2 regions of the Pseudomonas sp. SMN11 genome follow, and region 1 is predicted to be linked to the other one. Evidence: predicted binding sites of a transcription regulator. Region 1 holds the regulator's gene; the other holds the start of a gene.
The links. The regulator sigma-54, encoded in region 1, starts transcription at its own class of promoters, with help from an activator protein. The targets are predictions, from matches to a motif close to ANTGGCATNNANNTTGCTNT.
Positions count from the first base shown of each region.

Region 2: glnA (type I glutamate--ammonia ligase) is a predicted target of sigma-54. The motif match lies at 2,736-2,755, and genes of this name have one in related genera.

Region 1 is NZ_JBKGGW010000012.1:108,656-123,901, forward strand. It holds gene tldD (metalloprotease TldD) at 1-393, shown strand, start outside; gene yjgA (ribosome biogenesis factor YjgA) at 435-956, opposite strand; gene pmbA (metalloprotease PmbA) at 1,065-2,411, shown strand; gene ACLEJU_RS13315 (hypothetical protein) at 2,539-2,940, shown strand; gene ACLEJU_RS13320 (class II fumarate hydratase) at 2,933-4,309, shown strand; gene ACLEJU_RS13325 (hypothetical protein) at 4,340-4,801, shown strand; gene ACLEJU_RS13330 (superoxide dismutase) at 4,803-5,414, shown strand; gene ACLEJU_RS13335 (ZIP family metal transporter) at 5,426-6,319, shown strand; gene ACLEJU_RS13340 (HPr family phosphocarrier protein) at 6,461-6,733, opposite strand; gene rapZ (RNase adapter RapZ) at 6,754-7,608, opposite strand; gene ptsN (PTS IIA-like nitrogen regulatory protein PtsN) at 7,611-8,075, opposite strand; gene hpf (ribosome hibernation-promoting factor, HPF/YfiA family) at 8,088-8,396, opposite strand; gene ACLEJU_RS13360 (RNA polymerase factor sigma-54) at 8,475-9,968, opposite strand; gene lptB (LPS export ABC transporter ATP-binding protein) at 10,145-10,870, opposite strand; gene lptA (lipopolysaccharide transport periplasmic protein LptA) at 10,871-11,398, opposite strand; gene lptC (LPS export ABC transporter periplasmic protein LptC) at 11,385-11,957, opposite strand; gene ACLEJU_RS13380 (KdsC family phosphatase) at 11,966-12,490, opposite strand; gene ACLEJU_RS13385 (KpsF/GutQ family sugar-phosphate isomerase) at 12,505-13,479, opposite strand; gene ACLEJU_RS13390 (ATP-binding cassette domain-containing protein) at 13,728-14,537, shown strand; gene mlaE (lipid asymmetry maintenance ABC transporter permease subunit MlaE) at 14,537-15,246, shown strand, end outside.
Region 2 is NZ_JBKGGW010000004.1:144,832-160,077, forward strand. It holds gene glnL (nitrogen regulation protein NR(II)) at 1-277, opposite strand, end outside; gene ACLEJU_RS06385 (chorismate mutase) at 543-1,079, opposite strand; gene glnA (type I glutamate--ammonia ligase) at 1,232-2,638, opposite strand; gene thiI (tRNA uracil 4-sulfurtransferase ThiI) at 3,130-4,584, shown strand; gene typA (translational GTPase TypA) at 4,713-6,533, shown strand; gene ACLEJU_RS06405 (YkgJ family cysteine cluster protein) at 6,882-7,286, opposite strand; gene ACLEJU_RS06410 (glycogen/starch/alpha-glucan phosphorylase) at 7,472-9,922, shown strand; gene ACLEJU_RS06415 (class 1 fructose-bisphosphatase) at 10,213-11,223, shown strand; gene ACLEJU_RS06420 (DUF924 family protein) at 11,227-11,823, shown strand; gene ACLEJU_RS06425 (methyl-accepting chemotaxis protein) at 11,857-12,687, opposite strand; partial or broken gene ACLEJU_RS06430 (HAMP domain-containing protein) at 12,712-13,839, opposite strand; gene bamE (outer membrane protein assembly factor BamE domain-containing protein) at 13,974-14,228, shown strand; gene ACLEJU_RS06440 (lipocalin family protein) at 14,225-14,797, shown strand; gene ACLEJU_RS06445 (formimidoylglutamate deiminase) at 14,832-15,246, opposite strand, start outside.

The DNA.
Region 1 (15,246 bases):
GAGTCCTATGCGCACCTGCCGATGCCGCGCATGACCAACACCTACATGCTGGCCGGCAAGAGCGATCCGCAAGAAATCATCGCTTCGGTGAAGAAGGGTATCTACTGCGCCAACCTCGGCGGTGGCCAGGTCGATATCACCAGCGGCAAGTTCGTGTTCTCGACCAGCGAAGCCTATTTGATCGAAGACGGCAAGATCACTGCACCAGTGAAGGGCGCGACCCTGATCGGCAACGGGCCGGAGGCCATGAGCCGGGTGTCGATGGTCGGTAATGACCTGGCGCTGGACAGTGGTGTGGGAACGTGCGGCAAGGATGGGCAATCGGTGCCGGTAGGCGTCGGGCAGCCGACCTTGAAGCTGGATGCGATTACCGTGGGCGGTACTGGCGCTTGATGGATGTCCGGGGGCTGCAAGGCAGCCCCAGACGGCGAGAGTCAGCGCAGACCGCGCTGCATCTCGTCGAGATCGCGGATGTACTTGAACACCTTGCGCGCAGCGGCAGGCGGTTTGTTCCGCGCCTTTTCGTGCTGGGCATGACGGATCAGCGAGCGCAGTTGCTGGCGATCGGTCTCGGGGTATTCGTTGACGAAACGCTCGAGGTCTTCGTCGTTACCGTCGATCAGGCGGTCGCGCCAGCGCTCCAGGTTGTGGAAGCGCTCGTTGTACTGGCGGCTGGAGCTGTCGATCTGCTCGAGCACGGCGTGGATGGCGTCCAGGTCCTGGTCGCGCATCAGCTTGCCGACGAACGACATGTGACGTTTGCGTGCACCGTGGGCGGTGTGCTTGCTGGCATCGGCCAGGGCCTTGCGCAGCTCGTCGGTGAGCGGCAGGCGCGCCAGGGTATCGGCCTTGACCGTGGTCAGGCGCTCGCCGAGTTCGACCAGCGCATGCAGCTCGCGCTTGATCTGGGTTTTGCTTTTTTCGCCGTCGAAGGCGTCGTCGTATGAATCAACCATGGTGGCAGTCCGCTAGAAATCGCCGCCATGATAACCAGTCGGGGGCCGCTTGTCCGGCCCGGTCGTAGAATGACCTTTGCCGAACGCAGAATTTGAGTGGAGAAAACCATGAGTGCAGTCCAGAGCGTAGGCCCCAAGGACCTGCCAGCGTTGCAGGAGCAGGTCGAGGCGATCATTGCAGAAGCACGCAAGCAAGGCGCCAGTGCCTGCGAAGTGGCCGTGTCGCTGGAGCAGGGCCTGTCCACCACGGTGCGCCAGCGCGAGGTCGAGACGGTCGAGTTCAACCGCGACCAGGGCTTCGGCATCACCCTCTATGTCGGCCAGCGCAAGGGTTCGGCCAGCACCTCGGCCAGTGGCCCGGATGCCATCCGTGAAACCGTGGCCGCCGCTTTGGCGATTGCCAGGCATACCTCCGAGGACGAATGCTCGGGCCTGGCTGACGCCGCGCTGATGGCCCGCGAGATCCCCGACCTCGACCTCTATCACGACTGGGATATCGAGCCGGAGAAGGCCATCGAGATGGCGCTGACCTGCGAGGCTGCGGCATTCGATGCCGACAAGCGCATCCTCAATGCCGATGGCACCACGTTGAACACTCACCAGGGTTGCCGCGTGTACGGCAACAGCCACGGCTTCATTGGTGGCTACGCCTCGACCCGGCACAGCCTCAGCTGCGTGATGATCGCCGAAGGCGACGGCCAGATGCAGCGTGACTACTGGTATGACGTGAACCGCCAGGGCAATTTGCTGGCCGACCCGCGCAGCATTGGCGTGCGCGCCGCCCAGCGTGCCGCCAGCCGCCTCGGTGCGCGCCCCGTGCCGACCTGCGAGGTCCCCGTGCTGTTCTCCGCCGAGCTGGCGGGTGGCTTGTTCGGCAGTTTCCTGTCGGCCATCTCGGGCGGCAACCTGTACCGCAAGTCTTCGTTCCTCGAGGGTAGCATCGGTCAGCGCCTGTTCCCGTCCTGGCTCACCCTCGACGAGCGTCCGCACATCCCGCGGGCATTGGGCAGCGCTGCATTCGACGGTGACGGGCTGGCGACTTACGCCAAGCCGTTCGTCGACAAAGGCGAACTGGTGTCGTACCTGCTGGGTACCTACTCCGGGCGCAAACTGGGCTTGCCGAGCACTGCCAACGCCGGGGGCGTGCACAACCTGTATGTCACCCATGGCGTAGAAGACCAGGCGGCGCTGATCCGGCGCATGGGCCGTGGCCTGCTGGTGACCGAGCTGATGGGCCATGGCTTGAACATGGTCACCGGCGATTATTCGCGCGGCGCGGCGGGCTTCTGGGTCGAGAATGGCGAGATCCAGCATGCAGTGCAGGAAGTGACCATTGCCGGCAATATGAAGGACATGTTCCAGCAGATTGTCGCGATTGGCAGTGATCTTGAAACGCGGAGCAATATCCACACAGGGTCGGTGCTGATCGAGCGGATGACCGTCGCTGGTAGCTGACATCGCCAGAAAAGCCCACCGACATTGAAACCCGGCCTTCGCGCCGGGTTTTTTCTTTCATCACCTTCCTCTTGAAGTGATTCTGTTTATCACCTAATAATGAATATCATTATCCAGTAACCCGGCGATGATGTTCATGAAACCCGTCCTCCGCGAACTGCCCTACCTGGAAAACTGGCGCTGGCTCAGCCGGCGCATCCGCTGCGCGCTAGAACCCGACGAACCGCGCCTGATCGAGCACTACCTGGCCGAAGGCCGTTACCTAGTGTGCTGCACCGAAACGTCGCCATGGACCGTCGCACTGACCTCCTTCCGCCTGCTGCTGGATACCGCCTGCGACCGCATGTTGCCGTGGCACTGGCGCTGCCTGTGCCTGGACCAGGCCTGGCGCCCACTGCTCGATCTGCGCAACCTCGATCGCCGCGAGCAGAACCAGCGCTGGCAGCCCTATGCCTTGCAGCTGGCCAACTGCCGGCTGCTGCCGTCGATTTCTCCCGATGAACTGATGCAAGGATTTGAAGATGAGTGATACCCGTATCGAGCGTGACAGCATGGGCGAGCTGCAGGTACCGGCCAAGGCCCTGTACGGCGCCCAGACCCAGCGCGCGGTCGACAACTTCCCGATCAGCGGCCAGCGCATGCCGGCCCAGTTCATCCGCGCCCTGTTGCTGGCCAAGTCCGCTGCGGCCAAGGCCAACATCGAGCTGGAGCAGCTGTCGGCAGGGCAGGGCCAGGCCATCGTCAAGGCGGTCGAGCAACTGCTGGCCGAAGATTTCATCCAGCACTTCCCGGTTGATGTGTTCCAGACCGGCTCCGGCACCAGCTCGAACATGAACGCCAACGAGGTCATCGCCACCCTGGCCAGCCGCGTGCTCGGTGAAGCGGTCAACGCCAACGACCACGTCAACTGCGGGCAGAGCAGCAACGACATCATCCCCACCACCATCCATGTCAGTGCCGCGCTGGCGTTGCGTGAGCAGCTGTTGCCTGCGCTGAGCCACCTCGTTCAGGTGATCGAGGCCAAGTCGTCCCAGGTGCATCAGTATGTGAAGACTGGCCGCACCCACCTGATGGATGCCATGCCGGTGCGCATGAGCCAGGTTCTCGACGGCTGGGCTGCGCAGATCAATGGCGCCAAGGCACACCTGGAAGCGACCCTGCCAAGCCTGCAGGCTCTGGCCCAGGGCGGCACCGCGGTAGGCACCGGGATCAACGCCCACCCGCAGTTCGCTGCTGGCTTCGCACGGCAGTTGAGCGGTCTGACCAAGGTCGAGTTCACCCCCGGCCATAACCTCTTCGCGCTGATCGGCTCCCAGGACACTGCCGTGGCGTTGTCTGGCCAGCTCAAAACGACTGCCGTGGCGCTGATGAAGATCGCCAACGACCTGCGCTGGATGAACTCTGGCCCCTTGGCCGGCTTGGGTGAAATCGAGCTTCAGGGCCTTCAGCCGGGCTCCTCGATCATGCCGGGCAAGGTCAACCCGGTGATCCCGGAAGCCACTGCCATGGTCGCTGCCCAGGTGATCGGCAATGACGCCACCATCGCTGTGGCCGGCCAATCGGGCAACTTCGAGCTGAACGTGATGCTGCCGGTGATCGCCCGCAACCTGTTGGAGAGCATCGAGCTGATGGCCAATGCCAGCCGCCTGCTGGCCGACAAAGCCATTGCCAGCTTCAAGGTCAACGAGGGCAAGCTCAAGGAGGCCTTGGCCCGCAACCCGATCTTGGTTACCGCGCTGAATCCGATTATCGGCTACCTCAAGGCCGCCGAAATCGCCAAGACCGCCTACCAGCAGGGCCGCCCGATCATTGATGTAGCGCTGGAGCACACCGACCTGTCGCGCGATCAGCTCGAGGCACTGCTGGACCCGGAAAAGCTCACCGCTGGTGGCATCTGACACGTCACAGCGCCCAGAGGAAACATCGTCATGCAGCACTGGAAACGCACGACCGAGACGGCCAACCGCCTGTTCGAACAGGGCGAGCTGGTCGACGCCCGGGAGCACTACCTGCAAGCACTGGCCCTGGCTCAGGTGCTGTTCGAGCGCTGGCATGACGTCGATGAGGCGGTGGCCGCGCTGGTCATCGCCCATCACAACCTGGCCGACCTGCACCTGCGCCTGAACCAGCCGCACGAGAGTGCCGACTACCTGTGTGCCGCCCATCAGCGATTGCTCCAGGCCAGCCAGGAAGCCCGCTTGCCGCAGGCGCTGCGTGATGCCGCGCTGCGCCACAGCGGCCGCACCTACACCGAACTGCTGAGTTTCATTGCCGAGTACGGCCAGTACCCGCGTACCGAGCGCCTGCTCAACCGCCACGGCGCCGAGACCAGTGAGCTCGCTACCGCGCCGAACCTGGCGCCCAGAACCCCTGCCTACGGAATCCATTGATATGCCGCATACCTTGCCTGCACTGACTTACGCCTACGATGCGCTGGAACCACACATCGACGCGCAAACCATGGAGATCCACCACACTAAGCACCACCAAACCTACGTCAATGGCCTGAACGCGGCCATCGAGGGCACTGAGTGGGCCGAATGGCCGGTCGAAAAACTGGTCGCAGCGGTCCAGCATCTGCCTGAGAACCTGCGTGGTGCAGTCACCAATCACGGCGGGGGCCACGCCAACCACAGCCTGTTCTGGACGGTCATGTCGCCCCACGGGGGTGGTCAGCCACAAGGCCAGCTGGCCACGGCCATCGAAGCAGAGCTGGGTGGCTTCGAAACATTCAAGGAGGCTTTCACCAAAGCGGCGCTGACCCGTTTTGGTAGCGGCTGGGCGTGGCTCAGTGTCACCCCGCAGAACAAGCTGGTGGTGGAAAGCAGTGGCAACCAGGACAGCCCGCTGATGCACGGCAATACGCCGATCCTCGGCCTGGACGTGTGGGAGCACGCCTATTACCTGAAGTATCAGAACCGTCGCCCGGAATACATTGGCGCCTTCTACAACGTGATTGACTGGGCGGAAGTGGATCGCCGCTATCACGAAGCTCTGAAGTGAGTCGGCCCGGTATGCGCTCTGAGGTGATGTCTGTCAGCAGTGTGCGCCTGTTCCGCTTGGCGCTGGGAACCTTGCTGCTGCTGGCCGGTACAGCGCTGCTGCTGGCCCGTGGCATTGCCTGGCTGGACCTGGAACCGCGCATGTTGCGTGCCCTGGAGGGCGGTGCACTGTGCGCATTGGGTACGGCGCTGGGCGCAGTACCGGTGCTGGTGATTCGCAACATGCCGGTGGCCTTGGCCGATACCTTGCTGGGCTTTGGGGCGGGAGTGATGCTGGCGGCGACGGCGTTCTCGCTCATCATCCCTGGGCTGGATGCCGCCAAGGCCATCGGTTTCAGCCCTTGGGGCGCCGGTGGCCTGATCAGCTTCGGCCTGATGCTCGGCGCCCTGTGCCTGTTCCTGGTCGACCTCAAGGTCTCCGGTGCTTCCCCGGAGGCGCTGGTCGGCACCGAAAATCAGCCGGTCATCGCCGCGAGGATCTGGTTGTTCGTGATCGCCATCATTGCCCACAACATTCCCGAAGGCATGGCCATCGGTGTGTCTGCCGGGGGCGGCATGGCCGACGCTGATAGCCTGGCCATGGGCATAGCCTTGCAGGATGTGCCTGAGGGGCTGGTGATAGCGTTGGTACTGGCGGGAGCAGGGATGCCACGGTTCAAGGCATTCCTGATCGGTGCCGCCTCTGGCCTGGTCGAGCCGCTGGCTGCAGTGGTCTGTGCCTGGCTGGTGAACATGGCGGAGTTGCTGTTACCGGTGGGCCTGGCCTGTGCGGCCGGGGCGATGCTGCTGGTGGTGACCCAGGAGATCATTCCCGAGTCGCGCAGCAACGGGAATCACCGCTTGGCCAGCCTAGGGCTGTGCATCGGCTTTTGCTTGATGATGGTGATGGATACCGCGATGTCGTGATTCCTTTAGGAGCGGCCTTGTGTCGCGAAAGGGCTGCGAAGCGGCCCCAGGATTTCAGCACGGATGCAAAATTGCTGGGGCCGCTTCGCAGCCCTTTCGCGACACAAGGCCGCTCCTACAGATGCCAAGCCACCTTTTTGGCTACTCGCCTTCGTCGAAATAGTTGTTGATCAATGCCACCAGCGCTTCCAGCGCATCGTTATCCTGCTCCCCTTCGGTCAGCAGGTGCACTTGAGTACCTTTGCCCGCCGCCAGCATCATCACCGCCATGATGCTTTTGCCGTCCACCATCTTGTCGGGTGCGCGGCCAACGCGGACCTGACAGGGATACTTGCCGGCCACGCCGACGAACTTGGCTGCCGCCCGGGCATGCAGGCCCAGCTTGTTGATGATGGTGATTTCGCGGGCGGGCATCGTGCGGTGGATCCTGTGGGCTAGAGGTCGCGGTGGCGAACCTGGACGTTTTTCAGGGATTGCTGCAACAGCTGGCCGAGGCGTTCGGTGATGTAGACCGAGCGGTGGTGACCACCTGTGCAGCCAATGGCGATGGTGACATAGGCGCGGTTGCTGGCAGCAAAGCGTGGCAGCCATTTGAGCAGGTAGCTGGAAATATCGTTGAACATTTCTTCCACGTCCGGCTGTGCGGCGAGGTAGTCGATGACTGGCTGCTCCAGGCCTGAATGCTCGCGCAGCTCTGGCTTCCAGTACGGGTTGGGCAGGCAGCGTACGTCGAACACCAGGTCGGCATCGACCGGCATACCGCGCTTGAAGCCGAACGATTCGACCAGGAAGGCAGTGCCGGGCTCGGGCTGATTGAGCAAGCGTAGCTTGATCGAATCGCGCAGCTGGTAGAGGTTGAGGCTGGTGGTGTCGATCTTCAGGTCGGCAAGGTCGGCAATCGGCCCCAGCAGTTCGCTTTCTACCCGGATCGCTTCGGCGAGCGAGCGGTCGGCATTGGTCAGCGGGTGGCGACGGCGGGTTTCCGAGAAGCGCTTGAGCAGCGTGTCCTCGTCGGCATCCAGATAAAGCACATCACACTGGATGTGGCGTGCGCGGGCCTCCTCGAGCAGTTCGGGGAAGCGTGACAGATGGCTTGGCAAGTTGCGTGCATCAATACTGACCGCCACCCGAGGCTGCAACAGCTCGGTGTTCATCAGCGCGTTCTCTGCCAGCTGAGGCAGCAGCCCGGCCGGCAGATTGTCAATGACGTAGAAACCGTTGTCTTCCAGTACATCGAGGGCGGTGCTCTTGCCGGAGCCGGACCGGCCACTGACGATGATCAGGCGCATATTCAGTGCTCGTTCTGTGCGTCCAGGACAACCTGGTACAGGGCCTCGCTGCTACCGGCGGCACGCAGGCGATCGCGGACCTCCTTGCGATCGAGCATGCTGGCGATCTGGCGCAGCAGTTCAAGATGGGCATCGGTGGCCGCCTCTGGCACCAGCAGGACGAACAGCAGATCCACCGGGGCGCCATCGATGGCGTCGTAGTCGATCGGCGCGTCCAGGTGCAACAGTGCACTTACCGGGGCAGAGCAGCCTTCAAGTCGGCAGTGGGGAATGGCAATGCCATTGCCAAAGCCGGTAGAACCCAGTTTTTCGCGAGCGATGAGCTTTTCGAAGACGTCTTGCATCGCAAGCTCGGGCACTTGCTCGGCAATCAGGTTGGCGACCTTTTCCAGGGCGCGCTTCTTGCTGCCGCCCGGCACGTTCACCAGGGAACGGCCGGGGGTCAGGATGGTTTCAAGTCGGATCATGGATGAGAGGGATCAGCGGGCGGCTGCACCTTGCAGCAGGCTTTGCTGTTTTTCCTTGTGTTTTTTCAGTTGGCGGTCGAGCTTGTCGGCCAAGGCGTCGATCGCTGCATACATGTCTTCGTGTTCCGCGTTGGCAACCACTTCACCGCCTGGAATCTGCAGGGTCGCCTCGACCTTCTGCTGCAGCTTCTCGACTTTCATGATGACCTGCACGTTGGTGATCTTGTCGAAGTGACTCTCCACGCGAGCGAGCTTTTCAAGCACGTAATCGCGCAGTGGCTGGGTGACTTCTACATGCTGTCCACTGATATTGACTTGCATACAGCTTCTCCTTTGTTGCCCGTGCATAAAGAGGCAGGTCTTGCACCTGCCCCACAAACGCTGTGGCACATCCGGGGGCTACATCAGTCGCTTGCGCTCGCTCGACGGTGCGATGCCGAGGGACTCGCGGTACTTGGCGACGGTGCGACGGGCTACCTGGATGCCTTGTGCCTCCAGTAAACCAGCGATCTTGCTGTCACTCAATGGCTTTTTCTGATTTTCCGCGGCAACCAGTTTCTTGATGATCGCGCGGATAGCCGTAGATGAGCATTCTCCGCCTTCGGCGGTGCTGACGTGGCTGGAGAAAAAGTATTTCAGTTCGTAGATGCCACGCGGGGTGTGCATGTATTTCTGCGTGGTCACCCGCGAAATGGTCGACTCGTGCATGCCCACTGCTTCGGCGATGTCATGCAGGACCAGCGGTTTCATCGCTTCGTCGCCGTGGTCGAGGAAGCCGCGCTGGTGCTCGACGATCTGCGTGGCGACCTTCATCAGCGTTTCGTTACGGCTTTGCAGGCTCTTGATGAACCAGCGTGCCTCTTGAAGCTGGTTGCGCATGAAGGTGTTGTCGGCGCTGGTGTCGGCGCGGCGAACGAAACCTGCGTACTGCGGGTTGACCCGCAGGCGCGGGATCGCTTCCTGGTTCAGCTCGACCAGCCAGCGGTCGCTGTCCTTGCGCACGATCACGTCAGGCACCACGTATTCCGGCTCGCTCGACTCGATTTGCGAACCGGGCCGCGGGTTGAGGCTCTGCACCAGCTCGATCACCTGGCGCAGTTCGTCTTCCTTGAGCTTCATGCGGCGCATCAGCTGGCTGTAGTCGCGGCTGCCGAGCAGGTCGATGAAGTCGGTGACCAGGCGCTTGGCTTCGCTCATCCAGGGCGTGCCGGCAGGCAGTTGACGCAATTGCAGCAGCAGGCACTCGCCCAGGGAGCGGGCGCCGACACCGGCCGGCTCGAACTGCTGAATGCGGTGCAGTACCGCTTCTACCTCGTCGAGTTCGATGTCCAGCTCCGGGTCGAAGCCTTCGCAGATTTCTTCGAGGGAATCTTCCAGGTAGCCCTGGCCGTTGATGCTGTCGATCAGGGTGATGGCGATCAGGCGGTCGGTATCGGACATCGGGGCCAGGTTCAGCTGCCACAGCAGGTGGCTCTGCAGGCTTTCGCCGGCCGATGTGCGGGTGGTGAAGTCCCACTCGTCGTCATCGTTGCTCGGCAGGCTGCTGGCGCTGGTCTGATAAATATCTTCCCAGGCGGTGTCGACTGGAAGCTCGTTAGGGATTCGCTCGCTCCACTCACCGTCTTCCAGGGTTTCGGCGCTGCTGGTGCTTTCCTGGAAGCTGTTTTCCTGGACTTCGGCGGCCGGCTTGTTTTCGGCGTTGTCCGCCATCGGGTCGCTGTTGTCGAAGTCGTCGCCGTCTTCCTGACGTTCGAGCATCGGATTGGACTCCAGCGCTTCCTGGATTTCCTGCTGGAGGTCCAGGGTAGAGAGCTGAAGTAGGCGGATGGCCTGTTGCAACTGCGGGGTCATCGTCAGTTGCTGGCCCATTTTTAGGACGAGCGATGGTTTCATGGCTGGGGCTTAATACCTTGTTCGCCGGCGCGCATGCGCCATCCACTACACGAGGGCGCCGGAGCGCCAAATTCAAGCAAGTTTTATGCCTCAAATTGTAGCGTTTGCCTAGAGCACTGTAACAACTTAAGCCCCGACAGGGCGTTAATGCCAGTGCTCCAGGCAGGTCCCGGGGATCAGAGTCGGAACTCGTGGCCCAGGTAGACCTCCTTGACCAGGTCGTTGGCAAGGATGGTCTCGGCGTCGCCTTCGGCGATCAGTCGACCGTCGTTGACGATGTAGGCGGTCTCGCAGATATCCAGGGTTTCACGGACGTTGTGGTCGGTGATCAGCACACCGATACCCTTGGCCTTGAGGTGGTGGATGATCTGCTTGATGTCGCCGACGGAGATCGGGTCGACACCGGCAAACGGTTCGTCCAGCAGGATGAACTTCGGTGCGGTAGCCAGGGCCCGGGCAATTTCGACGCGGCGGCGTTCGCCACCGGAAAGGCTCATGCCGAGGTTGTCGCGGATGTGGCTGATGTGGAACTCCTGCAGCAGGCTTTCCAGTTCCTTGCGTCGGCCTTCACGGTCGATGTCCTTGCGGGTCTCGAGAATGGCCATGATATTGTCGGCCACCGACAGCTTGCGGAAGATCGAGGCTTCCTGCGGCAGGTAGCCGATACCGGCGCGGGCGCGGCCGTGCATAGGCTGGTGACTGACATCGAGGTTGTCGATCAGTACGCGCCCCTGGTCGGCCTGGACCAGCCCCACAATCATGTAGAAGCAGGTGGTCTTGCCGGCGCCGTTGGGGCCGAGCAAGCCGACGATCTGCCCGCTGTCGATCGACAGGCTGACATCACGCACGACTTGCCGCCCCTTGTAGCTCTTGGCCAGGTGCTGGGCTTTGAGGGTTGCCATTTACTCGGCCTTCTTCTTCGGCTGGATCACCATGTCGATGCGCTGACGTGGTTGAGTCACGTTGCCACCACGACCGGCGGTCGCAACCTGGGTCTTGGTGTTGTAGACGATCTTTTCGCCTTCGGTGGTATTGCCTTCGTTCTCGACCTTGGCGCGGTCAGTGAGGATCACCGTGTCTTTCTGCGCCTGGTACTGGATGGTTACCGCCCAGCCTTTCATCTTGTCAGGCTTGGCCGCAGTCTGCTGCTGCTCGAAGTACGCCAGGTTGCCCACCGAGGTCACCACGTCGATGTCGCCATTGGCGGCACGGGTCATGGTCACGGTGTTGCCTTTGATCATCATCGAGCCCTGGGTGATGATCACGTCGCCGGTGTAGGTGGCCACGCCCTGCTTGTCATCCAGGTGCGCGTTGTCGGCCTGGATGCGGATGGGCTGGTCACGGTCGTTCGGCAGGGCGAAGGCGCTCGCGCTTCCCAGTGCTGCTGCGCTCAGGCTGAGCAAAAGGGGGAGGGTTTTAACGAGCCTCATACTGTCCTCTTACGTTAGAGAGCAAGTCGATCTTGCTTTCTTTCAAATACGCTTTCATTCCCTTGCCTGTGGTTGTGCCACCGGCGCCGTCGATTCTAACGGCTTGCTCGGTCTGCGCATATTGCTTCTGCGGGAATACGGTCATGCGCGAGCTGGTAATGATGGTATCGCGCTGTTTTTCGTCGGTGCGGGCAATCCGTACCTGGTCGATCAGTTCGACTTCGCTGCCGTCAGGGTTGACCTCGGCGCGCACGCTCTGCACGTGCCATGGGTACTGAGTGCCGCGGTACATGTGCAGGTCGGGCGCGGTCACCAGTGTGACCTCGCTGGCCTTGAGGTGTTCGACCTTGTCGGCAGTCATTTCGTATTGCAGCTTGCCGTCGGGGAGGAACTGCACGCTGTGCGCGTTGATCGCGTAATAGTCGATGGCACTTTCGTCAACCTGGGCTACCGGCTTTTCGAGGAAGCTCTCGGGGCTGACATTCCAGTAGCCGACTGCTGCCAGCACCGCGGCGATCACCGCGAGCAACGCAATGTTGCGGGCTTTCTTGCTGAACATGGGCAACCTTACAGATAGTTGGCGTTGGCAGCGTCCAGGGTGCCCTGGGCCTGCATGATCAGTTCGCAGAACTCGCGTGCAGCACCTTCGCCGCCGCGTGCCTGGGTTACGCCGTGGGCGTGCTGGCGAACGAACGGTGCGGCGTTGGCTACGGCAATACCCAGGCCGACCCGGCGGATTACCGGTAGGTCGGGGAGGTCGTCGCCCAGGTAGGCTACCTGTTCATAGCTTAGGCCCAGTTCGGCGAGCAGGCCGTCGAGCACTACCAATTTGTCTTCGCGACCCTGGTAAAGGTGAGGAATGCCGAGGTTTTTCGCCCGGCGCTCCACCACTGGGGTCTTGCGCCCGCTGATGATTGCCGTCGTTACGCCCGAGGCCATGAGCATCTTGATACCCTGGCCATCAAGGGTGTTGAAGGTCTTGAACTCGCTGCCATCTTCGAGGAAGTACAGGCGGCCGTCGGTCAGCACGCCGTCAACGTCGAAAACGGCGAGTTTGATTGCCTTGCCGCGTTGCATGAGATCTTGGGTCATCGATTGGTTCTCCTTTACATCACGCCGGCGCGCAGCAGGTCGTGCATGTTCAGGGCGCCGGTCGGGCGGTCGTCCTTGTCCACGACCACCAGGGCGCTGATCTTGTGGTCTTCCATGATCTTCAGGGCCTCGGCGGCGAGCATTTCGGCACGAGCCGTCTTGCCGTGCACGGTCATCACCTGGTCAATCAGAGTGGTGTGCACGTCGATGTTGCGGTCCAGGCTGCGGCGCAGGTCGCCGTCGGTGAAGATCCCGGCCAGCTTGCCATCGGCGCCCACGATCACGGTCATGCCCAAACCTTTGCGGGACATTTCAAGGAGCGCGTCCTTGAGGAGTGTGCCGCGCTGCACCTGGGGCAATTCATCACCGGCGTGCATGACATTCTCGACCTTCAGCAGCAGACGACGGCCCAACGCACCGCCAGGGTGCGAGAAGGCGAAGTCTTCTGCGGTGAAACCACGGGCTTCGAGCAGGGCGATGGCCAGTGCGTCCCCCAGCACCAGTGCCGCGGTGGTGGAGGAGGTCGGGGCCAGGTTCAGCGGGCAGGCTTCCTGGGTGACGCTGGCGTCGAGATTGACCTCGGCGGCCTGGGCCAAGGGCGAGTCCGGGTTGCCGGTCAGGCTGACCAGCTGGATCCCCAGGCGCTTGATCAGCGGCAGGAGGGTCACGATCTCGGCGGTGCTGCCGGAGTTGGACAGGGCCAGGATGACGTCATCGCGGGTGATCATGCCCATGTCGCCATGGCTGGCTTCAGCCGGATGCACGAAGAACGCTGGCGTGCCGGTGCTGGCCAGGGTGGCGGCGATCTTGTTGCCTATATGCCCCGATTTGCCCATGCCTACCACCACGACCCGACCCTTGCTCGCCAGGATCAGTTCGCAGGCCTTGACGAAATTGGCGTCGATGCGGGCCACCAGGCCTTCTACGGCCTCGAGTTCCAGGCGCAGGGTGCGCTGGGCGGAGTGGATCAGCTCGCTGGATTGGCTCATGTCGAAAAGCAATGCCTGATTAAAAGGCGGCGATTATAGCCGCAATACAAGAAAGCCTCATCCTTTCGATTGCCCTCTCAAATGTCATCAAAGCCTGTCGCTGGCCTGAACGACCTGTTTCCATACCCTTGGGGGCGCAGGGGCAGCGGTGCTATAGTTCGCCGCTATTCGGCCTGCCAAGGGTGTGTGTGCCTTCACGATGAGGGCCGGCGTCCATTAGTGCGAGGCTGCACTAGCAAGGAGTCTAGATGAGTGTGGATAGCGCCTACGCGGTCGAGTTGAAGGGAGTCACCTTCAAGCGCGGTTCGCGCAGCATTTTCAGCAATGTCGACATCCGTATCCCGCGTGGCAAGGTCACCGGGATCATGGGGCCGTCGGGTTGCGGCAAGACCACGCTGCTGCGCCTGATGGGCGCGCAGCTACGCCCGTCGGCCGGTGAAGTGTGGGTGGCCGGGCAGAACCTGCCGAGCCTCTCGCGTAGCGACCTGTTCGATGCGCGCAAGCAGATGGGGGTGCTGTTTCAGAGCGGTGCGCTGTTTACCGATCTCGACGTGTTCGAAAACGTCGCCTTCCCATTGCGCGTACATACCCAGCTTTCGGACGAAATGATCCGTGACATCGTGTTGATGAAATTGCAGGCGGTCGGCCTGCGCGGTGCCATCGACCTGATGCCGGACGAGCTGTCCGGCGGCATGAAACGCCGGGTGGCGCTGGCCCGGGCGATTGCCCTGGACCCGCAGATCCTGATGTACGACGAACCGTTTGTCGGCCAGGACCCGATTGCCATGGGCGTACTAGTGCGCTTGATCCGCCTGCTCAACGATGCCTTGGGTATTACCAGTATCGTGGTCTCTCACGATCTGGCCGAAACCGCCAGTATTGCCGACTACATTTATGTGGTCGGTGATGGCCAGGTGCTGGGCCAGGGTACGCCCGACGAGCTGATGGGCTCGGACAATCCGCGCATTCGCCAGTTCATGAAAGGCGACCCGGACGGCCCGGTGCCATTCCACTTCCCTGCGCCTGACTACCGCGCCGATCTGCTGGGGGCGCGGTGATGCGCAGAAAATCCTTACTCGAACGTATCCGCCTGCTCGGGCGCTCGGCGATCGACGTGCTGGCCGTGCTCGGGCGCTCGTGCCTGTTCCTGTTCCATGCGCTGATCGGCCGTGGTGGCATTGGCGGTGGTATCCAGCTGCTGACCAAGCAGCTGTACTCGGTCGGCGTGCTGTCGCTCGCGATCATTGTCGTATCCGGCGTGTTCATCGGTATGGTGCTGGCCCTGCAGGGCTACAGCATCCTGACCAAGTACGGCTCCGAACAGGCGGTCGGGCAAATGGTCGCCCTGACCCTGCTGCGTGAGCTTGGCCCGGTGGTCACCGCGCTGCTGTTCGCCGGCCGCGCTGGTTCCGCGCTGACCGCCGAAATCGGCAACATGAAGTCCACCGAGCAGCTGTCGAGCCTGGAAATGATCGGCGTCGACCCGCTCAAGTACATCGTTGCACCACGGCTGTGGGCCGGTTTCATCTCGCTGCCGCTGCTCGCGCTGATTTTCAGCGTGGTCGGCATCTGGGGTGGTTCATGGGTTGCAGTCGACTGGCTGGGCGTTTACGAAGGCTCGTTCTGGGGCAACATGCAGAACAGCGTTTCCTTTACCGACGACGTGCTCAACGGGCTGATCAAAAGCCTGGTGTTCGCCTTCGTCACGACCTGGATTGCCGTGTTCCAGGGGTACGACTGCGAACCCACCTCAGAGGGGATCAGCCG
Region 2 (15,246 bases), on a different contig from region 1:
CGACGGTGATGGCCTGCCCGGTCAGCGAGGTCAGTTGCGCTTCACGCTTGGTGAACGGGTGCGCCTGTTCCACGGCCTGGCGCAGCGAGTTGAGCGCCTCGGTCGATTCGGTGAACAGCTCACTGATGAACTGTCCGTGGCTGCGCTGGCCGCTGACGGCCAGGAGCATTTCCGCAGCCGGGTTCATGTATTCCAGGCGCAGCTCGGCATTGAGCAGGAGCGTTGCGGTGGTCAGGTTGTCCAGAAGCAGACGGTGCTGTGCATCGCTGATGGTCATAAGGCGTCGTTGACCTCTTTTGGCGCTTGTCAGGCAGGGCGCGGCCGTGGCCGGGCAGGCGGTGGGTCCGCTGATACCAGTCTCTGTACAGGAAAATGCAAGAAACAAACCAAGGCTCCGAAAAGAAGCGGAATTGCCTGATAAAGACCTGGAATTGCGCTTATTCGGACCAGATTGCCGTGATTTATCGTTTCAAGTGACCCGTTTTGGGTTGCAGGTCGAAGCGCTTGGTACGTTTATGCACCAATATAGAGCATTGCTGAAGTCAGCGTTTTACGCACAGGTGTGCGGTTGCGCGGACCAGGGCCATGTGCCGGAGCGCGTCGCTGGCATGACCGGCTAGGGCGTCGGTCAATTGGCGAGGGCAATCGTCAAGCGGCTTGCGGTCCAGGTTGCCCAGTTCGAACAGCAATGTCGCCTGGAGCATGTCCAGGCGCGGGCGCAATTCATCTGCGAGATTCCGGGCTTGCTGAGGGGGCCGCTTCCCCAGTGCCGTCCAGCGGTCGATCAGGGCGTACTGGACGATTTTGTTGGCTTCGATCTGGTCGGCAAAAAAGGCCGCGGCCCGTTCGGGAGTCAGATCGTAGTCATGGGCTGCAGCTTGAACCTGCTGCAGAACCTCTTGTTCTCGCAGCGGGGCCTCGACTGGCACGCCATTGTCCCATTTGTGCACGGCCACGGCGTAGGCCAGGTCCAGGCGCTGCCCTATTGCCGCGAGCAAAGGTTTGAGGTCGGGTTGTGAGGGGGAACTGCAGCCGAAAAGAGGTATGACGAAGAACAGCACGAAGGGCAGGGGGCGCATGGCAATCTCCTTATTGTCGGAGATTTGATTGTGCGCAGTCAGGTAAGCCTTGCTTGTAGGAAGTATCTGAAAGCGATGAGCGTAAAACAAAAAACGGCCTTCAGAAGAAGGCCGTTTTCGGTGATTCAGATTGGCGCCAGGCGCCAGCCAGATCAGCAGCTGTAGTACAGTTCGTATTCCAGCGGGTGCACGAAGGTGCGGACCTTGATTTCTTCTTCGCTCTTCAGCTCGATGAAGGCATCGATGAAGTCGTCGGAGAACACGCCGCCCTTGGTCAGGAACGCACGGCCTTTGTCCAGCTCTTCCAGGGCCTCTTTCAGGCTGCCGCAAACCTGCGGGATGTCCTTGGCTTCTTCTGGTGGCAGGTCGTACAGGTTCTTGTCGGCAGCATCGCCTGGGTGGATCTTGTTCTGGATGCCGTCCAGGCCAGCCATCAGCAGGGCCGCGAAGGCCAGGTACGGGTTGGCCGATGGGTCCGGGAAGCGTGCTTCGATACGGCGGGCTTTCGGGCTGCCGACGTAAGGAATGCGGATCGAGGCGGAACGGTTGCGAGCCGAGTAGGCCAGCATTACCGGCGCTTCGAAGCCTGGGACCAGACGCTTGTACGAGTTGGTCGACGGGTTGGTGAAGCCGTTCAGGGCCTTACCGTGCTTGATGATACCGCCGATGAAGTACAGGGCGGTATCGGACAGGCCAGCATAGCCTTCACCGGAGAAGGTGTTCTTGCCGTCTTTCCAGATCGACATGTGCACGTGCATGCCCGAGCCGTTGTCGCCGTACAGTGGCTTCGGCATGAAGGTGGCGGTACGGCCGTAGGCGTCGGCAACGTTGTGCACGACGTATTTCAGGGCCTGTACTTCGTCAGCTTTCTTCACCAGGGTGTTGAACTTGACGCCGATTTCGTTCTGGCCGGCAGTCGCCACTTCGTGGTGGTGAACTTCAACGGTCTGGCCCATTTCTTCCAGAGCGTTGCACATGGCGGTACGGATTTCGTGGTCGTGGTCGAACGGCGGAACCGGGAAGTAGCCGCCTTTCACGCCTGGGCGGTGGCCTTTGTTGCCGCCTTCCACGTCAGCGTCAGACATCCACGAGCCTTGCTCGGAGAAGATCTTGAACATCGAACCGGAGATGTCCGACTTGAACTTCACTTCGTCGAAGATGAAGAACTCTGGCTCTGGGCCGGCGAAGACGGTGTCACCGATGCCGGTGCTCTTCAGGTACTCTTCGGCGCGCTTGGCGATCGCACGTGGGTCGCGATCGTAGCCCTGCATGCTCGACGGGTCGACGATGTCGCAGGTGATGATCAGGGTTGGTTCTTCGGTGAACGGGTCCAGAACGGCGGTCTCGTCAACCGGCATCAGGATCATGTCGGACGCTTCGATGCCTTTCCAGCCAGCGATGGAGGAACCGTCGAACATCTTGCCGACTTCGAAGAAGTCTTCGTCCAGGCCATCACGCGCCGGCATGGTCACGTGATGCTGTACGCCCTTGGTGTCCGTGAAACGCAGATCAATCCACTTGACGTCATGATCTTTGATGAGTTGAACCGACTTCGACATGTTGTCCTCCGGAGGGTCTAGAGCGCGGTGGGCCGCTGCTCTGGAAAAAGGGTGTTGCCGGGCGCGGATAGTCGGCCAAGCTTACCTGCCTCACAAGGGAGCAAATTGCATGCCAGTGCCCGAAAATGGCGAGGGCGAGATAAAAAGGGGCGTTTGCGGGCATTTGCTGGGGTCGTAGCGGACAAAAGTGCACCCTTAGGAGGCAGGAATTCAGGGTTGAGCACCAAATGAGTGCATGGCTCGAAAGCTATGCTTACTTTGAGGGCCTTTTCCCGGGTAAACCCGCTCCCACAGGGATTGCACAGTGCTGGAAGCGTGTGTGGTCCCTGTGGGAGCGGGTTTACCCGCGAAAGGGCCGGCACAGGCGCCACAAAACCTGGCCTCTGCATTTATCTGAAAGCTTCTGATCAAAAGTTGGTCAAATCCTGAGCAATTTCCGCTATAATTCGCGCCCCTCATTTTCGGCAGGCCCTGCGCGCGCTGTTAACCCAATGAAACTTATCGTCAAAGTCTTCCCAGAAATCACCATCAAGAGCCGGCCGGTGCGCAAGCGCTTCATCCGCCAGCTCGGCAAGAACATCCGCAACGTGCTCAAGGATCTCGATCCTGAGCTCGCGGTCGATGGTGTCTGGGACAATCTCGAGGTGGTCACCCGCGTCGAGGACGAGAAGATCCAGCGCGAGATGATCGAGCGCCTCACCTGCACCCCGGGTATCACCCACTTCCTGCAGGTCGAGGAATACCCGCTGGGCGACTTCGACGACATCGTCGCCAAGTGCAAGCACCACTTCGGCCACCTGCTGGCCGGCAAGCGCTTCTCGGTGCGTTGCAAGCGCGGCGGCCATCACGACTTCACCTCTATGGACGTCGACCGCTACGTCGGCAGCCAGCTGCGCCAGCAGTGCGGCGCCGCCGGCATCGACCTGAAGACGCCTGAAGTCGTGGTGCGTATGGAGATCCGCGATCAGCGCCTGTACGTGATCCACAACCAGCACAACGGAATCGGCGGCTACCCGCTGGGTGCCCTGGAGCAGACCCTGGTGCTGATGTCCGGTGGTTTCGACTCCACCGTGGCGGCCTACCAGATGATGCGCCGCGGCCTGATGACCCACTTCTGCTTCTTCAACCTCGGCGGCCGTGCCCACGAGCTGGGCGTGATGGAAGTGGCCCACTACCTGTGGAAAAAGTACGGCAGCAGCCAGCGCGTGCTGTTCATCAGCGTGCCGTTCGAAGAAGTGGTCGGCGAGATCCTCAACAAGGTCGACAACAGCTACATGGGCGTAACCCTCAAGCGCATGATGCTGCGCGGTGCCGCGCACATGGCCGACCGCCTGCAGATCGACGCGCTGGTGACCGGCGAGGCGATCTCCCAGGTCTCCAGCCAGACCCTGCCGAACCTGTCGATCATCGACTCGGCCACCGACAAGCTGGTGCTGCGCCCGTTGCTGGCCAGCCACAAGCAGGACATCATCGACCAGGCCACCGAAATCGGCACCGCCGACTTCGCCAAGCACATGCCGGAATATTGCGGCGTGATCTCGGTGAACCCGACCACCCATGCCAAGCGTCACCGCATGGAGCACGAAGAAAAGCAGTTCGACATGGCCGTGCTGGAGCGCGCCCTGGAGCGCGCCAAGTTCATCTCCATCGACCACGTGATCGACGAGCTGGGCAAGGACATCGAAATCGAGGAAGTGGTCGAGGCGCTGCCAGGCCAGATCGTCATCGACATTCGTCACCCCGATGCCCAGGAAGACGAACCACTCGCACTGGACGGTATCGAAGTCCAGGCCATGCCGTTCTATGCCATCAACAGCAAGTTCAAGCACCTGGACCCTACGCGCCAGTACTTGCTGTATTGCGACAAAGGTGTGATGAGCCGTTTGCACGCACACCACCTGCTCAGTGAGGGACATGCCAATGTGCGTGTTTATCGTCCGACATAAGACGCCAGGGCTGTATGGCGGCAGCATCCGCCATCGCCCTCCCGACCATCGGGCCCGCTGAGCCTAAAAGCGTACATATTCGCCGCCTACACTAGGTGGCAACCGAATCCTCTGATCGAGATACAGTTGTGATCGAAAATCTGCGTAACATCGCCATCATCGCCCACGTTGACCATGGTAAAACCACCCTGGTCGACAAACTCCTGCGTCAGTCCGGCACTCTGGAGCGTAACGAGCTCAACGACGAGCGCGTCATGGACTCCAACGACCAGGAAAAAGAGCGCGGTATTACCATTCTGGCGAAAAACACCGCCATCAACTGGAACGGCTACCACATCAACATCGTCGACACCCCCGGCCACGCCGACTTCGGTGGCGAGGTTGAGCGTGTAATGTCGATGGTTGACTCCGTGCTGCTGCTGGTCGACGCCCAGGACGGCCCGATGCCGCAAACCCGCTTCGTGACCAAGAAGGCTTTCGAAGCCGGCCTGAAACCGATCGTCGTGATCAACAAGGTCGACCGTCCGGGCGCGCGTCCTGACTGGGTTCTGGACCAGATCTTCGACCTGTTCGACAACCTCGGTGCCACCGACGAACAGCTGGACTTCAAAGTCGTCTACGCCTCGGCCCTGAACGGCATTGCCGGTCTGGACCACACCGCCATGGGCGAAGACATGACCGCCCTGTACCAGTCGATCGTCGACAACGTACCGGCACCGGACGTTGACCGTGACGGTTCGTTCCAGATGCAGATCTCCGCGCTGGACTACAACAGCTTCCTCGGCGTTATCGGCGTTGGCCGTATCGCCCGTGGCCGCGTCAAGCCGAACACCCCGGTTGTCGCCATCGACACCAACGGCAAGAAGCGTAACGGTCGTATCCTGAAGCTGATGGGCCACCACGGCCTGCACCGCGTCGACGTCGAAGAAGCCCAGGCTGGCGACATCGTCTGCATCAGCGGTTTCGACGAGCTGTTCATCTCCGACACCTTGTGCGCCCCGGACGCGGTAGAAGCGATGAAGCCGCTGACCGTTGACGAGCCGACCGTTTCGATGACCTTCCAGGTCAACGACTCGCCGTTCTGCGGTAAGGAAGGCAAGTTCGTCACCAGCCGTAACATCAAGGACCGTCTGGACAAGGAGCTGCTGTACAACGTTGCTCTGCGCGTTCAGGAAACCGATTCCCCTGACAAGTTCAAGGTATCGGGCCGTGGTGAGCTGCACCTGTCCGTTCTGATCGAAACCATGCGCCGTGAAGGCTTCGAGATGGCCGTGGGCCGTCCTGAAGTGATCATCCGCGAAGTCGACGGCGTCAAGCAGGAGCCGTTCGAGAACGTCACCATCGACATCCCTGAAGAATCCCAGGGCAAGGTCATGGAAGAGATGGGTCTGCGTAAAGGCGACCTGACCAACATGGTGCCGGATGGCAAGGGCCGTGTGCGCCTGGAGTACAACATTCCAGCCCGTGGTCTGATCGGTTTCCGTAACCAGTTCCTGACCCTGACCAACGGTGCAGGCATCCTGACCTCGATCTTCGATCGTTACGACACCATGAAGTCGGGCCAGATGTCCGGCCGTCTGAACGGTGTTCTGGTTTCGGTTGAAACCGGCAAGGCACTGACCTACTCGCTGGAAACCCTGCAGGCTCGCGGCAAGCTGTTCGTCGAACACGGCCAGGAGATCTACAACGGTCAGATCATCGGCCTGAACAGCCGTGACAACGACCTGGGCGTGAACCCGACCAAAGGCAAGAAGCTCGACAACATGCGTGCTTCGGGCAAAGACGAAGTCATCGCCCTGGTTCCGCCAGTTCGCCACACCCTGGAACAGGCTCTGGAATTCATCCAGGACGACGAGCTGTGCGAAGTCACTCCTAAGTCGATCCGTCTGCGCAAGAAGATCCTGGACGAAGGCGAGCGTACCCGCGCTGCCAAGAAAGCCAAGAACTGAGTTAGCTCAGGCTGAATAAAAACGCCCCCGGTCGAAAGGTCGGGGGCGTTTTTTTTGGTCTGGTCTTTGTGTGTATGGCACCGGCTCTGCCGGTGTTCGCGGGTTAAACCCGCTCCCACAGGGGATGTGCAATGCCCACGGCCGGCGCCGTACCTGTGGGAGCGGGTTTACCCGCGAAAAGGCGAACATCAATGTGAGTAGGAGTGGTGCAGGGATGGGCTTGTCTTTAGGTTGCAGGTGGCCACCATGGGTCCGCCTCGACATTTTCAGCGCCTATGAGATCGAGCGCCGCCACACCATCACAACCCAGGCATGCGCCTGGTGGCCATCACCCGATCAAAAGGCGAATCAGCGGCCAACAACCTTCGGCTTGTAAGCACAATACCCCGGCCGCGGCCCGACCTTGGGGTGATTGCGGCAGGTATCCGGCCGCTTGTCATAGATGGTGCACAGCCGGCTCTTGCGATCCAGGTACATGCAGTCGTCGTTGCTCATCCGGGTCAGGGTGAAGATCCCCGACTTCTGATTGAAGCGCTCGATAATGCCTTCCTTCTGCAAACGCTTGGCCACGTTCTTCGGCGGTTCGTCTTTCTCGAATTCATCTACCACGCCAATGCGGATCAGATCCTTGATCTTCACCTCTACCGGCAGGGTGCAGCAGGTCGAATGGCAGCCATGGCACATGTTGCTGGTGTAGCGCTGCCAGGTCTCGAGGCGGTCGACTTCGGCCGCGGCGATCAGGGTCGTTTTCATCGTTATGGGGGTGAATCACGGTCTTGGGGCGCGCGATCATACCGGAATTGTTCAATTTATGAACAACCTTTTGACCGAATGCGCAAAGGTTCATGAAAACCGCGAACACTGGCTGTCGCTCTTGGTCGAAGCGTCTAGGCTCAACAGTCTCCCTCCGCTTTCGTCAACTTGCCCGAGGATGCCGCATGTCCCAGGAACCTGAAGCTCGTGACGCCGAAGTCGCGGATTTTCGCGCTGCTGTACTGGATAAGCTGACCTACGCGGTCGGCAAGGATCCGGAGCATGCCTTCGACCACGACTGGTTCGAAGCCATCGCTCTGGCCGCGCGCGATCACATGGTCGACCACTGGATGGACCACACCCGTCGCGCCTATCGACGCAGCCAGAAGCGGGTCTACTACCTTTCCCTGGAATTTCTCATCGGCCGGCTGCTCTACGACAGCCTGAGCAACCTCGGCTTGCTGGATATCGCCCGGGATGCCCTCGAAGGCCTGAACGTCGATCTGGAGCGCATTCGCCTGCTCGAACCGGATGCCGCCTTGGGCAATGGTGGCCTTGGCCGCCTGGCAGCCTGCTTCATGGAGAGCATGTCGACCTTGGGCATCGCCGCCCATGGCTATGGCATCCGTTACGAACACGGGCTGTTCCGCCAGGCAGTGGTCGATGGGTGGCAGCAGGAGCAGACCGAGAACTGGCTGGACTTCGGCAACCCCTGGGAGTTCGAGCGCGCCGAGGTAATCTACCCGATCAGTTTCGGTGGCAGCGTCGAAACCGTGCACGATACACACGGCCAGCAACGCCAGGTGTGGTCACCGGGCGAGACGGTGCGGGCGGTAGCCTACGACACGCCCGTGGTCGGCTGGCGCGGTGCCAGCGTCAACACCTTGCGCCTGTGGCGGGCGCGGGCACTGGAAGAGCTGCACCTTGAGCGCTTCAATGCCGGTGACCACTTGGGTGCTGTCGCCGAAGTGGCGCGGGCCGAGAGCATCTCGCGGGTGCTGTATCCGGCCGATAGCACCGAGGCCGGTCAGGAGCTGCGCCTGCGCCAGGAGTACTTCTTTGTTTCGGCGTCGCTGCAGGACCTGCTGCGTCGCCACCTGAACATGCACCAGAACCTGCTCAACCTGCCGGATGCGGCCGCCATCCAGCTGAATGACACGCACCCTTCGATCGCCGTGGCCGAGCTGATGCGGCTATTGGTCGACCAGCATGAAATTCCCTGGGACAAGGCCTGGGAGCTGACGGTCGGCACGCTGGCCTACACCAACCACACCCTGCTGCCCGAGGCTCTGGAAACTTGGCCGGTGGCGCTGATGGAACGCATGCTGCCGCGGCACATGCAGATCATCTACCTGATCAATGCCTACCATATCGACAGCCTGCGGGCCAAAGGCCTGCACGACTTCGATGTGCTGCGCGCGGTATCGCTGATCGAAGAGGACAACGGCCGTCGGGTGCGCATGGGCAACCTGGCATTCCTTGGCTCGCACAGCGTCAATGGCGTGTCGGCGCTGCACAGCAAGCTGATGAAGAGCACCGTGTTCGCCGAGCTGCACAAGCTCTACCCGCAGCGGATCAACAACAAGACCAACGGCATCACCTTCCGCCGCTGGCTGTACCAGTCCAACCCGCAGCTGACCGAGATGCTGGTCGAGGCGCTTGGGCCGGAGCTCAAGGACGACCCCGAAGGGCGCTTGGCCGGGCTGGTGCCGTTCGCCGACAAAGCCAGCTTCCGCAAGCAGTTCGCCGCCCAGCGCCTGCACAGCAAGCGTGCCCTGGCCAGTATCATCCAGGACCGGATAGGCGTCACGGTCAACCCTGAGGCGCTGTTCGACGTGCAGGTCAAGCGCATCCACGAGTACAAGCGCCAGTTGCTCAACCTCCTGCACACCGTGGCGCTGTACCAGGCCATGCGCAACGACCCCGGTACCAACTGGGTACCGCGGGTGAAGATCTTCGCCGGCAAGGCCGCAGCCAGTTACCACCAGGCCAAGCTGATCATCAAGCTGGCCAACGACATCGCCCGGGTGGTCAACAACGACCCGACCGTGCGCGGCCTGCTCAAGGTGGTGTTCCTGCCCAACTACAACGTCAGCCTGGCCGAAAGCATCATCCCGGCGGCGGACCTGTCGGAGCAGATCTCCACCGCCGGTTACGAGGCGTCGGGTACCAGCAACATGAAATTCGGCCTCAACGGCGCGCTGACCATCGGCACGCTCGACGGTGCCAACGTCGAGATGTGCGAGCAGGTGGGTGCGGACAACATGTTCATCTTCGGCCTGACTGCGCAGCAGGTGGAGGCGCGGCGCAAGGCGGGGGACTTCGGTGCGAATGCGGCGATTGCGGCGTCCAGCCGATTGGGCGATGTGCTGCAGGCGATTCGCAGCGGGGTGTTCTCGCCGGATGATCCGTCACGCTATGCGGGGTTGATCGATGGGCTGGTGGCCTATGACCGGTTCCTGGTGTGCGCCGACTTCGATGCCTACTGGGATGCCCAGCGGCGGGTCGAGGAGTTGTGGCACACACCGCAGGAGTGGTGGCGCATGGCAGTGCTGAACACAGCGCGGATGGGCTGGTTCTCCTCGGACCGGACCATTCGTGAATACGCCACCGAGATCTGGAAGGCTCTGGATTGAGGCAGGGCATGCGGTCATTGTGGGAGCGGCCTTGTGTCGCGAAAGGGCTGCGCAGCAGCCCCACAATCTATGCAACTCAGCTGAAATCCCTGGGGCTGCTTCGCGGCCCTTTCGCGAGACAAGGCCGCTCCCACAGAGTCCGTGCAGTTGGCCGAATGTGTGCCGTGCAACCGACCATTGGCCGGGCGCTTGCTGAACTCAAGGGCGGAAGTCGAGTCTCTTTGCTCGCTAGGCTGCAACTCTCCCTGTAAACTGCGGGGGTTTTCTCCCCCTATCCTTCGGAGCCATACATGTCCCGCGTTACCCTGAGTCGCTATCTGATTGAGCAGACCCGCAGCAACAATACCCCTGCCGATCTGCGCTTCCTGATCGAAGTGGTGGCGCGTGCGTGCAAGGAAATCAGCCATCACGTGTCCAAAGGCGCCCTCGGTGGTGTGTTGGGCAGCATGGGCACTGAAAACGTGCAGGGCGAAGTCCAGAAGAAACTGGACGTGATCTCCAACGACATCCTGCTCGAAGCCAACGAATGGGGCGGCCACTTGGCCGGCATGGCGTCCGAGGAAATGGACAACGCCTACCAGATCCCGGGCAAGTACCCGAAAGGCGCCTACCTGCTGGTCTTCGACCCACTGGACGGTTCGTCCAACATCGACGTCAACGTGTCGGTCGGCACCATCTTCTCGGTACTGCGTTGCCCTAACGAGTACCTGAGCCAGAACGAAATCCTGAACGAAAACGCCTTCCTGCAGCCAGGCACCCAGCAGGTCGCTGCCGGTTACGCCATCTATGGCCCGCAGACCATGCTGATCCTGACCCTGGGCAACGGCGTCAAGGGCTTCACCCTGGACCGTGAACTGGGCAGCTTCGTTCTGACCCACGAGAACATCCGCGTGCCGGAAAGCACCGCCGAGTTCGCCATCAACATGTCCAACCAGCGTCACTGGGAAGCCCCGGTGCAGCGCTACGTGGGCGAACTGCTGGCAGGCGAGACCGGCCCGCTGAAGAAGAACTACAACATGCGCTGGATCGCCTCGATGGTGGCCGACGTGCACCGCATCCTGACCCGTGGCGGTCTGTTCATGTACCCGCGCGATGCCCGCGATCCAAGCAAGCCGGGCAAGCTGCGCCTGATGTACGAAGCCAATCCGATGTCGTTCATCATTGAACAGGCCGGCGGCGTGTCCACCGATGGTTACCAGCGCATCCTCGACATCAAGCCGGAGGGCCTGCACCAGCGTGTGTCGGTGATCCTCGGCTCGAAGGAAGAGGTCGAGCGCGTCACCGCCTACCACAAGGAGTAAGTCATGCTCGCACCTTGGCAGCCGTTGCTGGAGTGGTGGTTCGGATGGGGCACCAGTCCCCAGGCCGTGGCTGACGAGAAGAGCACGCTGTGGTTCGGCAAGCATCACGATGCCGAAGCCCAGGCGCTGTTTGGCGACCTGGTCGAGCACGCCCTGGCGGGTGGGCTCGACGAGTGGCAGCAGAGCCCGCAGGGTTGGCTCGGTTTGCTGATCCTGCTGGACCAGCTGCCGCGCATGCTCTACCGCGACACGCCGCGCGCCTTCGAAGGTGACCGGCGGGCGCAGGTGGTGGCTATGCAAGGCCTGCAGAAAAACTGGGATTACCAGTTGCTGCCGATCCAGCGGGTGTTCGTGCTGCTGGTGCTCGAGCATGCCGAGGTGCTGGACTGGCAAAACCTTTGCGTCGAGCGTTACCAGGTGCTGCTGGAAGAGCAGCCAGAGGATCACCGGCGTTTGTTCGAAGGTTTTCTCGATTATGCCGAGCAGCATCAGCGGGTGATTGCCCGCTTCGGCCGCTTCCCGCACCGCAATCTGGTGCTGGGGCGGCCGAGTACCAGCGAAGAGATGGACTTTTTGCTGGAGCCTGGGTCCAGGTTCTAGTGCCAGTGGGGGCGCACAGCGGCCCCCGCGGTTTCAGATCCTGAAACTGCCCACCAGATGCTTCAACCGCTCGACCTGATGCTCAAGGTCGGTGCAGGCACGCAAGGTGCTCTGCAGGTTCTGCACCCCTTCCTGATTTAACGTATTGATCTCGGTGATGTCGACGTTGATCGACTCGACCACGGCCGTCTGCTCTTCGGTGGCGGTGGCCACCGACTGGTTCATGCCATCGATCTCGCCAATGCGCTGGGTCACGCTGCCCAGGCGCTCGCCGGCCTGGTTGGCGATGCCCACGCTGTGGTCACTATGCTCGCGACTCTGGTTCATGGTGCTGACCGCCACTTGCGCGCCGGCCTGCAGTTCCTCGATCAGGCGCTGCACCTGCTGTGCCGACTCCTGGGTGCGGTGGGCCAGGTTGCGGACCTCGTCGGCCACCACGGCAAAGCCACGCCCGGCCTCGCCGGCACGGGCAGCTTCGATCGCGGCGTTGAGTGCCAGCAGGTTGGTCTGCTGGGAAATACCGCTGATCACATCGAGGATCTGACCGATGTTGGCGGTGTGGGCATTGAGCGTCTCGATGTTGCCGCACGAGTCGCTGATGCGTGCCGATAACTGGTTCATCACATCGATGGTGCGCCCGACCACTTGCTGGCCGTCCTCGGCCAGGCCACGCGCTTCGCTGGAGTGCTGCGAGGCCAGCGCGGCGTTCTGGGCGATTTCCTGGGCGGCGGCGCCCAGCTCGTTGATGGCTGCCGCCACGCTGCTGGTACGGCTGGACTGCTGGTCGGCATTGTTGATCGAGGCATTCGAAGCGGTCACCACCTGGGCGGCCACGGCGTTGACCTGGCCGGTGGCCGAGGCCACTTCGCGGATCGACTCGTGAATACGTTCGACAAAGCGGTTGAACGATTGGCCAAGGCTGCCGAATTCATCCTGGGCGTGGATGGCCAAGCGTCGGGTAAGGTCGCCTTCCCCTTCGGCGATGTCATGCATGGCACGGCCCATCAGGTGCAGTGGCTCCATCAGCACGCGAATCAGCAGGCCGAGCAGGGCGATGATGGCCACCACTGCGATGAAGGTGGCGATGATGGCGGAGGTGCGCAGTTCACCCAGCATGGCGAACGCTGCGTCCTGGTCGAGTACCAGGGCCACATACCAGTCCGCCGACGGCACACCGTCGACGTGGGTGAAGCTGATGAACTGCTTGTGGCCATCGACTTCGACTTCCTTCAGGCCGCTGCCGATACGCGGCGTGTCCTGCGGGTAGACGTCGGCCAGGGTTTTCAGGGCCAGGTCGGCTTTGGGGTGGATGAGGATCTTGCCTTCGCCATTGACGATGAAGGCATGGCCCTGGCCGTCGAAGTTCAGGGCGTTGATCAGGTTGCTGATGGTCTGCAGGTCGGTGTCGACGCCGCTGACGCCGATCAGTCGGCCCGCTTGCTGCACAGGGGTGGCCAGGGTGATCACCAGCTTGCCGGCAGAGGCCGAGATGTACGGTTCGGTAACGATGGTCTGGCCGCTGGCACTGGCCGCCTTGTACCAGCCCCGCACCCGCGGATCATAGTCGGCGGCGCGGTTTCCCACCGGTACCGACTGCATGCTGCCGTCCTGGCCACCGAAATAGGTGAGCTGGAAATTCTTGCCATACACCGGCAAGGCCAGGCTGCGGTCCAGGCTGGCTTTGCCCGGCCCATCGACTGCAACTTGCTGGGCCAATGAGTCGAGCAGCTGGATGCGGCTGTCGAGCCAGTTGCGGATGTTGCCGGCGGTGAGGTTGCCCAGGTCCTGCAGGTTGGTCTGCGTATCGCTGCGCAGGGACTGGCGTTGTCGGTAGTCGTTGAATAGCACGAAACAGGTAAAGGCAACGGCCACCACCAGGGCGGCGGCCATCAGGATCTTGTGGCTGAACTTGAGGTTCTTGGTCATTTTTCTGGTCTGCACAAGGCAAGGCATAGGAGGGCGCCGTGGCAATGCGCCACAGCGTGCTCGCTGTGTCGTCGCGGCGCGCCAAAACATTAATCGTTTGCGCAGGTCCAGCCGACCAACGGCGTACGACTAAAGCGGTGTCGCCAGGGAACCAGGGAGGGATTTTCCCGTCGAAGATCACTGCAGGCCACTCGCCTGTGTCTATTTTCCAGGAGTGTCCCTTCATGTCGTTGCGTTCCCTCGCCCTGTTGTCCTTGTGCGTCGTCCTGACTGCGTGCAGCAAGATCAATCAGGAAAACTATTCCAAGCTCAAGGCCGGCATGAACAAGGCCGAGGTCGAACAACTGCTCGGCACGCCCACCGAGTGCTCCGGCGCGCTGGGCATGAGCAGCTGTACCTGGGGGGACGAGAAGAGCTTCATCAGCGTGCAATACGCAGCCGACAAGGTGCTGATCTACTCCGGGCAGGGCCTCAAATGAGGCGTTTGCACGTACTGCTGGGGCTGTGCCTGGTCATGCTGTTGGGGGGATGTGCCACCTCCGCCACCGACCCGCTGGCGCCGAAGACCGCCGGTAATGTCGACCTCAAGCGCTATCAGGGCAAGTGGTACGAACTGGCGCGTCTGCCGATGAAGTACCAGGCCGACTGCGCGCAGTCCGAAGCGCATTACAACCTCAAGCCCGATGGCTCGTACGGTGTGCTCAACCGCTGCCGCACGATGGGGGATGAATGGCTGCGCGCCGAAGGGCACGCCAACATCCAGGAGCCGGGGCATACCGACAGGCTGTGGGTGGAGTTCGACAACTGGTTTACCCGCCTGGTACCGGGCGTGGCCAAGGGAGAATACTGGATCCTGTACGTGGACGACCACTACCGTACCGCGATCGTCGGCAGCCCGGACCGCAAGTACCTGTGGATCCTTTCACGCACGCCGACCTTGCCGGTATGGGAGCGCGAGAGCCTGATGTCCAAGGCCCGCCAGCAGGGCTATGACACCAGCCGCTTGATCTGGCGTACGCCGGACAAGCAGATCGTGCAGATGCATTGATAAGACGGGGGCCGCTTTAGCGGCCCCTCTGCATTCAGCCCAATAGCGCTCGCAACACGCCGGCAAACGCCTGTCGGCTTTCCTCTTCATGGGCATGCTGCCCTTGGCGCACTACCCATTTTCCATTGACCATCACATCCCGCACCTGACGGTCGCCGCCCGCGAACAGCCAGCGGTTGAGAATGCCGTCTCCCTCGGCCATGGCGATATACGGGTCCTGCCCATCCAGCACCAGCCAGTCGGCCCGCTTGCCTACCGCCAGCTCGCCAACGGCTTGCCCCAACGCCTGCGCCCCGCCGACCAGTGCCGCGTCATACAGCGTGCGCCCGACCATTGGCTGGTCGCCACGGTACAGCCGGTTGCGCCGCTGATCGCGCAGGCGCTGGCCATATTCCAGCCAACGCAGTTCCTCGACCACGCTCAGCGACACATGGCTGTCCGAACCGATG